Regions from separate parts of the Methylocystis sp. JR02 genome, predicted to be linked through region 1. Evidence: riboswitches for the same ligand, from Rfam matches in the RefSeq annotation. Region 1 holds a riboswitch; the other holds the start of a gene.
What was found. A riboswitch is a leader RNA that binds a small molecule or an ion and turns the genes downstream of it on or off. The one in region 1 is predicted to bind cobalamin.
Positions count from the first base shown of each region.

Region 2: another riboswitch for cobalamin. It lies ahead of QNA11_RS11520 (TonB-dependent receptor); the one in region 1 lies ahead of QNA11_RS07985 (CbtB domain-containing protein).

Region 1 covers NZ_JASIRC010000001.1:1,665,813-1,670,881, reverse strand. Annotated here, with positions in the region: gene cobN (cobaltochelatase subunit CobN) at 1-1,268, opposite strand, end outside; gene cobW (cobalamin biosynthesis protein CobW) at 1,275-2,309, opposite strand; gene QNA11_RS07990 (CbtA family protein) at 2,306-2,974, opposite strand; gene QNA11_RS07985 (CbtB domain-containing protein) at 2,993-3,175, opposite strand; cobalamin riboswitch at 3,208-3,398, opposite strand; gene cobO (cob(I)yrinic acid a,c-diamide adenosyltransferase) at 3,437-4,069, shown strand; gene QNA11_RS07975 (sterol desaturase family protein) at 4,075-5,069, opposite strand, start outside.
Region 2 covers NZ_JASIRC010000001.1:2,408,872-2,413,940, forward strand. Annotated here, with positions in the region: gene QNA11_RS11520 (TonB-dependent receptor) at 456-2,858, opposite strand; cobalamin riboswitch at 2,966-3,157, opposite strand; gene QNA11_RS11525 (glycerate kinase type-2 family protein) at 3,563-4,840, opposite strand.

The DNA.
Region 1 (5,069 bases):
GAGGGGATTTCCGCGGCGTTCGTGGCGTCGCTCAATGACGGAGGGTCTTCTACAACGTAGCCGGCGTCGCCCAGCGCTGCGGTGATCTCCACGACGCTCGCTTCGGCGTCCAGGCCGATCGCATATCCGCTGCGTCCGCGTCGCGCCGGGTAATCGGAGAGAATAAGCGCGAGGCTTTTCTCGGCGTTCGATTTGCGGCGCAGGCGCGCCCAATTTGCCGCGAGCTCTGCGACAAAAGCGATGCGCGAAGGCTCCGGCGCATGGCGGGGCTCGTCCAATTCTGCGGCGCCGCGCGGCGCCGTTTCCTTGAAGGAGATGGCGCGGGTGAAGATGCGGCCGTCGACTTCCGGCAGCACGACGTTCATCGCGAGGTCGGCGGCGTTGGCGCCGCGGGCGGAAGCTTCCCATGCGTCGCGCGTGCAGGTGGCGAGCGCGACTTGCAGGACGGGCGCGTCGGCGCGGTCGAGCACGCAGCCTGCGTCGCGGCGCGCGGAGAAGGCCGTGGCGTTGAGAATGACGTCGGGCGCGAATGCGTCGAGCGCCTGCGTTATAAAAGCTTCGCTCTCGAGCTCCTTGAGGCTTGCGACATAGATTGCGTCGACGGCGAAGCTGCGTTCATTGAGCGCGTCGGCGAGCGCGACAATCGGGGCTACGTCGTCGGCGAGATAAAGCGAGCGATAGAAGACGATCGTCGCGCGCGGCGCATCGCCACCGACCGCGCGACAGGCTCGCGTGAAACGGCCGGCATTGGAGACCGGAACGCTCTCGCGCCAATCGGCGGGACGCCCGGCGAGCGCCGATGCATAGGCCAGGAACGAACGGAGATTATCGGGCCCGCCGTCCTGGAAGAGGCGCCAGATGCGATTGAGGGCCTGGGCATCTAGAGTCGACGCCTGAGCGAGACGGACGTCCTCGACCGTATCGCCCGGCACAATCGCGAGCGCAATATTGCGCGTGCGGGCCAGCGCCTCGAGCTGCTCGACGCCATAGGCCCAATAATCCTTGCCGCCGAGAAGCCGCACCACAATGACCTTGGCGTGGCGCGCGACTGTGTCGAGATAGAGATCGACGGAGTAGGGGTGTTTCAGTTGCGCGAGCGGCGCGCAGCGCAGGCTTGCAAGGCGCTCGTCGCGCGCATGCAGCCGGGCGAGCAGGCGCAGCTCTGAATCGGAAAAAGACAGAAAGACTACGTCGGCCGGAGTCTGGCCGAGATCCGTCGCCGCGCCGGCGTCGTCGAGACTATGGAGATCGCGCGGCAAGAGATGCATGGCGCCTCACGGCTGCGCGAGCATCGCGGCGATCGACTCGCGATCGAGTCCCTTTTCGCCGATCACGACGAGACGGCTCGCGCGTTCTTCGCCGGCTTTCCAAGGGCGGTCGAAATGATGCTGAACGCGCGCGCCGACGCCTTGCACGAGAAGACGCATCGGCTTGCCCGCGACCTCGACGAAGCCTTTTACGCGCAGCACGTCATGCGTACGCGCAGCTTCAGTGAGTCTCGCAACGAGCGCGACCGGATCGGAGATTGCCGGGATACTGACAACAAAACTATCGAAATCGTCGTGATCATGCTCGCTCTCGGCATCGTGATGCGAGGGGCGGTTCGCGAGATCGTCCTCAGCCGCCGCGGCGAGGCCAAGCAACACGAGCGGATCGACGCGGCCGGCGCGCGCGCGCACGACTTTCACGCTCGCGCGCGCGCCTTGCGAAAGCTGCGCGGCGACCGTCGCTTCTTCAGATTCGTCGAGCAGATCGGTCTTGTTCAAAATGACGAGATCGGCGCAGGCGAGCTGATCCTCGAAGACTTCTTCGAGCGGATTGTCGTGATCGATCGTCTCGGTTTCGGCGCGCTCCTGCGCGATGGCGTCGAGGTCATCGGCAAAACGGCCTTCTGCGACCGCCTTGCCGTCGATGACGGCGATCACGCCGTCGACGGTGAGCTTCGAGCGGATGGCGGGCCAGTCGAAGGCCTTTACCAAAGGCTTCGGCAGCGCGAGGCCGGAGGTTTCGATGATGATATGCTCGGGCCGTTTCTCATGCGCGAGCAGGGCCTCGATCGCCGGCACGAAATCGTCGGCGACCGTGCAGCACAGGCACCCGTTCGCGAGCTCGACGATATTCTCCTCCGGGCAATTCTCGATACCGCAGGCGCGCAAAATGTCGCCGTCGACGCCGACGTCGCCGAATTCGTTGATGACAAGCGCCAGCCGGCGGTCGCGGGCGTTCTCGAGCACATGACGGATGAGCGTCGTTTTGCCGGCGCCGAGAAAGCCGGTGACGATGGTTGCGGGGATTTTGGCGGCGCTCATGCGGCCTCCGTTTCGTCACGCGAGATGAGACGCCAAGCCAGTCCGGCCAGCGCGCCGGCGAGCACCCAGCTCGCCGCCTGCACGGCGAGCGAAGCGGCGGCGAAGCGCGCGGCAAGCTCGGCGGGGACGGTGCTTTCCGGCGTGGCAAGCGTCGGCCAGAAGAAATGCGGCGCGACGATCAGCGCGGCGCCGAAGATCTTGGCGGCGGGCGCGTCGAGGCGCAGCAAAGCGAAAAGCCCGGCGCCGGTCGAGGCGGCAGTCGCAAGCCACCAGATTTGGCGGCCCGCAAGATCGGTCTCCGCCGCGCCGGGGAGTTGCGGCGCGAGGCCGAGGCTCGTCGCGAGCCCGGTCGCGGCGAAGGCGCAGGCGCCCCAGAGCGCCGCGCGGCGGGGGCCGATGGACTCTCCAGAAAAAAGCATGCCGGCGAGCAGGATCAGCGCATAGCCCGCCGAGACGGCGATGGTTGCGAGGCTTGTCGCGACCGTGCGGCGCAGGCCCTCGAAGGCCGGGGCCGCCGCTTCGGCCGCGTCATGGGCATGCTGCGCCGCCTCATAAACCTCGGCGGCGAGGATGAGCGGCGTCGTCGTGATGTGCTGCAGACCCGCGACCGCAAGGCCCGCAACAATGCCGGCGATGAGGCCGGCCGCCAACAGGCGCGCGATCACGGGTCGCGTGAAGGGCGGTCAGTGGCAGGGGAAGGAGAGCGCGTGGCGCGAATCATGCGCCGCGTCGTGCACGGTCTCGGAGTTGGCGAAGCCCGCGCCATAGACGAGGCCGAGGCCGACGATGAAAGCAACGAAAGCGGCCTTCAGCGTCTCCGCGCGAGAGCCGGAAATCGAACGAATAGCGGCGGTCTTGGTCGTCATAAGGGTCTCCCTGCCGCCCCACCGGCGGCGCATAATTCCGACAAGCGACGGCAGGTCTCCTGGCTTCCGGGTTCCATCCGCGCCGCCTTCCCAAGCTTTTGGCTCAGTGGCCGATGGCGCAGCCTTCCCGGTTACAGTTGCGGGGGCAGCCGCGGTTTTGGGGACTCCCGCACCGCGTTCCCTTTTCGCCTTCTTGCGAAGGACCGTCACGCTCAGTCATATGCGCGCGTCACCTTTACGTCAAACGCCAAGGAGCGCGTCTTGGAAGAAGATCAGGAAAAGGACGCGGCGCGCCGCCATCGCGAGAAGATGGAAAAGCGCAAGGCCGTGCAGGACGCCGAGGTCGCCGGCAAGACGATCGTGCAAAAAGGCTTGCTGATGGTTCACACCGGCCCCGGCAAGGGCAAATCCACCGCGGCCTTCGGTCTGGCGCTGCGGGCGCTCGGCCACGGCTGGAAGGTCGGCGTCGTGCAATTCGGCAAGGGCGGCTGGCGGTCGGGCGAGCGCGAAATGCTGGAGAAGCTCGGGCAGGTCTCGCTCGGGCAGGTCTCCTGGCACACATTGGGCGAGGGCTTCACCTGGGAGACGCAGGACCGCGCGCGTGACGAGGCCGCGGCGAGGCGCGCCTGGGAGACGGCCTGCAAGCTGATGGATGATCCCGAGATTCGCCTGTTGGTGCTCGACGAGCTGAATATTTCGCTGCGCTACGAGCACCTGCCCCTGGGCGAGGTTGTGGAGAGACTGGCGGCGCGGCGAGACGGTCTTCATGTCGTCGTGACCGGACGCAACGCCAAGCCGGAAATGATCGCGGCCGCCGATCTCGTGACGGAGATGACCCTGGTGAAGCACCATTTTGCGGCGGGCGTGAAGGCGCAGGAAGGCATCGAGTTTTAAGGAGCTCAGCCTTGGCGTCGTAGCATCCGCTCCGCCGCGGCGCCGCTCGCGTTGAAGAAGAACTGCGGCGCCGAGACGAGCGCACGCCAAAACGCGGACGCTGATTTGACCATGGGCGTCAGCAGCATGCCGGCAACCGAATGCGGGTCGACGCCTTTTTCGTCGACGCCATAGGTCAGGCGCGGGTTTTTCTCCGTGGGGATCTCGAGCGTCCCAAACATCCAGTCCCAGACGGCGAGGACACTGCCGAGGTTGCGATTGAAATGCCTCGGATCGTTCGAATGATGGATTTGGTGGTGGGCGGGGCTCAAAATGACGCGGCCCCAGGCGCCGGAGAAGGGTATCCAGAACTGCGAGTGCTGGAGATGTCCGATGGTCCAGAGAAAGCAGAGAAAGAGGATGTTCTTGCCGTCGACGGCAAACATATCCGTCGACCGGTTGAAGAGCCAATGCAAGGCGCCGGACGCGGCGCCGATGAAGGTCGCGAGCATATAGCCGAAGATGACATTGTCGATCGGGTGGTTTCTGAAATTGGTCAGCGGCGTCAGGACATCGGCCGTGTGATGGAGCTTGTGAAGCTCCCACAAGAAAGCAACCCGGTGCTTGAGATAATGGTCTAGAAAATAGCCAATCTCATAGGCCAGGAACAAAACTACGGTCGAGATCGCCTTGATCTGCAAATCGCTGAAGCTTGTGTTCCCCATGTGCCCGAATGCTTTGCCGAGGACTGAACTGACGCCCATCGCAATGACGTTCGACGAAATGACGAGGCCGCCGATCACCGCCGGCATGAAGATGACGCTGAGAACGAAGAGCTTCAAATCTGCGTGAACAGACTCGCGCATCACGAAATTCTTGGAGAAAATCGCGCGCGCAACAGCCCGCAGATTGGCGCGCCCCCGGCGCCGCAAGCGTCGATAAGCCAATGCGGCGAAACCCAAAGCGAAGGACGACGCCAGCGAATAGATCGAAAAGATCGAACCTGCCGAGAACAGCTCCG
Region 2 (5,069 bases), 740 kb from region 1:
CAAACGATAGCAAAAAATCGTTTGACGGTCTACGGCGCGCGGGTGGCGCCCAGGGCTCCGAATTCAGGTTAACGAGCGGACGTGTTCCGGCGTCATGGCCGCGCTTGTCGCGGCCATCCACGCCGCGCCGACGCGGAAAAGCTGAGAACATGAGCGGGAGCAACGCCGCTTCTTCACCCCGCGAGTCGTGATGTCCCGGCGTGGATGCCCGCGACGAGCGCGGGCATGACGCGGCTGTGTAGGGTTTGTTAACCTAGATTCCGAGCCTTGGCTCAGCGCCGGCCCTGCTTCGGCGCCAGGATCACGCGGAAGTCGTTGACGTTGGCGCGCGTCGCTCCCGTCACCACAACACGCCCAGCCCCTCGAAGGCCGCGAAGGCGTCGTTGTTGGCGAAGAGCGCCTTGAGACCGACGCCCTTCGCCTGCGCGGGGGCGAAGCTGTCGATGGCCCCGGCGTTAGTTCGAAAACGCTCGAAGAGGCTCCGCTACATCCGGCAGCTTTGTCACCGACGTATCGAAGTTCAATGGCCCCGAGAAGGTCACGCGCACAGCGGGCGGCTCCACGGGCTTGAAGTGGCGGTCCATCACGCCGATGGCGCAGACTGCGCCCGGCGCGACGCCCGCGCGGCACTGGCCGTAGAGCGGATCGCTCGGCAACAGTGAGCCATAGCCATAGGTGATCTGGTCGGAGCGTGAGTTGAAGATGTTGAAGGCGTCTAACTGCAACCGCCAGCCATCGGACCAACGATAGCCGAGCCTTGCATTAACCGTGCCTGTCGCGGGGGATTTCAGATAACCGTCCTCGGTCAACGGGCGGGAGCCGATATAGCGATATTTGATCGCCCCGAACCAGCCCGTCGCCTCGCCCAGCTCCAGCCCGCCCATGGCCGTCACGGCGACGGCGTTTTGCAGGAAATTCCCGGGCGCGTTGCCGAGGAAGGTTCCATAAGGGAAAGCCGCCGGCGTCAGCAGATCGGCGTAGGCGAGCGCCTGCGCCGTGTCGAAGCCACGATAGCGCGCATGCGCCAGCGCGACGTCGCCGTCGAAATTGATCCAGGAGACAGGCCGATAGTGATTGGCGATCTCGACGCCGTAGCGGCGGCTCGGGCGGCCGTAGATCGTCGTGCCGCTGTCGCCCTCGAACTGATTTTCCGAGTCGAGATTGAGCCAGAAGAAGCTAACGCTCGAATCGAGCCCCTCGATGAATTTCGTGCGCGCGCCAATCTCGGCGCCGCGCGATTTCACCAGGAGCGGAATGGGCGCGACGCGCAGGAAGGTGTCTTCATCCGACAAAGCCGAAGTGTCGAACCTCTGCGCCGCGCCGCGCGCATCGGTCGAGTGGAAGCCCTCGCCGTAATTGGCGAAGAATTCTGTCTTCGCCCAGGGGCCGAGAATGATTGACGCTTTGGGGCTGAAAAGCGCAGCGTCCTTCGAGCCGCTGTTCCACGGGCCTGTCCATAAGAAGGCGGGCGCGCCCGTGCTCGTCGCCACGACCGGCGCGCCCCAGAGCGATTGCAGCGAAGTGACGTTGGCGTTGTAATAATCGAACCGCCCGCCCGCGATGGTCTTCAACCAAGGAGTCCAACGCACGCTCGTATCGGTCCAGAAGCTGATGCTGCCCTCGCCAACAGCGTCGTTGCGGACCGTCTCATAGGGCGTGCGGCGGAACGAGTTCTGCAAGCCGAGGCGAATATCGTCATAGCGGCCCTGCAAGCCGATGCGCGTCTCGACCGGCAGGCCGAAACTCTCCCATTTGATCTTGTGCTGGGCATCGACGCCTGCGATCCAGCGCCGATCGAACTGGCGGAATTGATCGCCGAGATTCGGGTTCGCGAGAAAATAGGTGAAGTCGTTGTAGATATCGAGCGTCGAGCGGACGACATAGGCTTCAACGCGGCTCGCGTGATTGCCTTCCGTCTGGCTCCAGCGCGCGGAAAGCGAGAGGCGTGTGGTGTCGCCGCCATCCGTCGGGTTCAGCGTTCCCCATAGCGGGATAAGACCGCCGACGACCGCGCGTTGCGGAAGCTGGTTGGTCGCATACCACTTATTGGCGTAGCCCATGAAGGTGACGGACGCGCCGTCCTCCTGCTCGCCGCGCGACCAGCGGAACACGCTGTTGATCTTGCGCAGATTGTCGCCGCGCTCCCAGGGCCCGTTGTAATATTGCGACTCGACGGCGCCATAGGCGGAGCCGCCGGCAAGATCCTTGTAAGGCGCGACGGCGAGCGCGCGCCCGTAACCGAAATTGCCCCCGGTGAGCTGATAAAAGCCCGTATCGATCTTGTCCTCATATTGGAGATAGACCGAGCCGGCGGAGGCGAAGTCGCCGTCCTGCGCGTCATATGGCCCCTTGCGGGCAAGCACGTAACCGAGCAGCTCCGGGATGAGAAAATTCGAATCCGCATAGCCCTGGGCGTGCCCATGCGTGCGCATGTTGAGCGGCATGCCGTCGAGATAAAGGGCAAGATCGGAACCGTGGTCGAGGTTGAAACCGCGTAGGAAATATTGGTTCGCCTTGCCGTCCCCCGAGTGTTGCGTGACGACGAGGCCGGGCACGATCTCCAGCGCCTCGCCGGGGCGCGCGAAGGGGATGGAATTGACTTCCTTGCCGGTGAAGAACTTCTCGCTCGATGCGGTGATAGGCGGCGGCGGAGGCGCGTTTGCTGCAGGCGCAGGCGGCGCTGCGGCGGCGAAGGCCGGCGATGAGGGCAAAGGCTGTCGTGTGTGAGCGGGCGTTACGGCTCGCGTGGATGGGCGCGCGCCAATGCTGATGGTTGGCAACGCCTGCTGGGCGGAAGCGGCGTTCGAGAGAACAACGGTGACAGAGAGAAGCAGGCCAAAACGGCGGCGCGAAAACATGGGCTGACTCGCAGCGGACGTGGACCGTCACTGCGAATGGTCACAACCTCGTCGCACGACGACAAGAGCCGATGACCGCCCCGGTGCACCCCGCCCGGCGCTTTCGCGCGTGACCACGAACAACGGCAGGTCTCCTGGCTCGCGGGTCGTCACGTGAGGCCGCCTTCCCGAGCTTGCGCCCAGTGGCTGTCTGGCTTCACGCTCACCGCTTACAGTTGCGGGGGCAGCTACGGCATTGGGCCGAAGCCCGCACCGCATTCCCTTTTCATCCGAAAGGAACCGTTGTCTTTAATGAACAGCCTGATGAGGCTGTGTCAAGCCGGTTGACGTGGGACGCAGGGCGCCGAATTCGGGTTGACGAGCAGATGTGTTCCAACGTCATGGCCGCGCTTGTCGCGGCCATCCACGCCGCGCAGATGCGGAAAAGCTGAGAGCATGAGCGGGAGCAATGCCGCTTCTTTTCCCCGCTTGTCGTTATGTCCTGGCGTGGATGCCCGCGACAAGCGCGGGCATGACGCGGCTGAGTAGAGTTCGTTAATCTCGATTCGGAGCCCTGATGCGCTTGGCGGCGCAAGCCGACGCGCAGCCGCCTTACAAGCAGCCCTTGTCGACGGAAAAAGGGGCGAAACGAAGGTGATGCTTGGTATGTCTTTTATTGTGCGCGGCGCAGCGTCCCAAAGGGGCTCGCGCCGCGCGTATCGGCGTCAGCCCTGCTTGGGCACAAGGATCACGCGGAAGTCGTTGACGTTGGTGCGCGTCGGCCCCGTCACCACGAGATCGCCGAGCGCCTCGAAGGCCGTGAAGGCGTCATTGTTGGCGAAGAGCGCCTTGAGATCCACGCCCTTGGCCTGCGCGCGGGCGAAACTGTCGGGCGTCATGATGGCGCCGGCGTTGGTCTCGACGCCATCAATGCCGTCGGTGTCGCAGGCGATTGCAGAAATGCCGCCGAAGCCTTCGAGCGCCAGCGTCAGGCCCAGCAGGAACTCCGCGTCGCGGCCGCCCTTGCCATTGCCGCGCACGGTGACCGTCGTCTCGCCGCCGGAGATGATCGCGACCGGCGGCTGGAAAGGTTGGTTATGGAGGGCGATCTGCTTGGCGACGCCCGCGTGAACCAGCGCGACGTCGCGCGACTCGCCTTCGAGATCGCCGAGGATGCAGGGGGTAAAGCCCGCTGCCTTGGCGACGGCGGCGGCGGCGTCGAGTGAGCCTTGCGGCGTCGCGATGAGGATGTTCTCGACGCGGCCGAAGATGGCGTCGCCGGGCTTGGGCGTTTCGCAATCCGGGCTCGCGAGGTGATTCAGCACGGCGGCCGGCGCGTCAATTTTATATTTGGCGATCACCGCGAGCGCGTCCGCGCGCGTCGTGGGATCGGGCACGGTGGGGCCGGAGGCGATGACGGAAAGATCATCGTTCGGCACGTCGGAGATCATCAGCGCCACAACGTGCGCGGGCGCGGCGGCGCGGGCAAGACGGCCCCCCTTGATCGCCGAGAGGTGCTTACGCACGCAATTCATCTCGGAGATATTGGCGCCGCTCTTGAGAAGGGCCTTGTTGACCGCCTGCTTTTCTTCGAGCGTCACGCCCTCGGCCGGCAGCGCCATCAGCGCCGAGCCGCCGCCGGAGATGAGCGCCAGCACGAGATCGTCCTCGGTGAGGCCCTGCACCTTTTGCAGGATACGCTTGGCGGCCTCGCGGCCGGCGGCGTCGGGCACGGGGTGCGAGGCTTCGATCACCTCGATCTGCTTGGTTTGCGCGCCGTGCTCGTAGCGGGTGACGACCAAGCCTTCGAGCGGCCCGCCCTTCCAATGCGCCTCGACCGCCGCCGCCATGGAAGCGGCCGCCTTGCCGGCGCCGATGACGATCGTGCGCCCCTTGGGCGGCGCGATCTTTTCGAGATGCTTGGGCAGGCAAAGGGACGGATGCGCGGCGCCGACGGCGGCGTCGAACATGGCGCGGAGAAGCTGGCGGTGGTCGTCGGACATGGGTTGCTGGCCCTATTCACAAATCTTGGGGTTTCTCCTTCTCCCGCGAGCGGGAGAAGGTGGCCCCGCGGAGCGGGGTCGGATGAGGGTCTTCGGCGTTGCCTGGGCCTGTCCTAATGGCTTTCGTATGAGAGGGAAACGTCGGCGTTATTCGCTTCGATCAGCCCAGCGTTTGAGCATCGTCGTGGTCTCAAAAAGAGTCGCACATAACTGAAAGCACGGGAGTCTC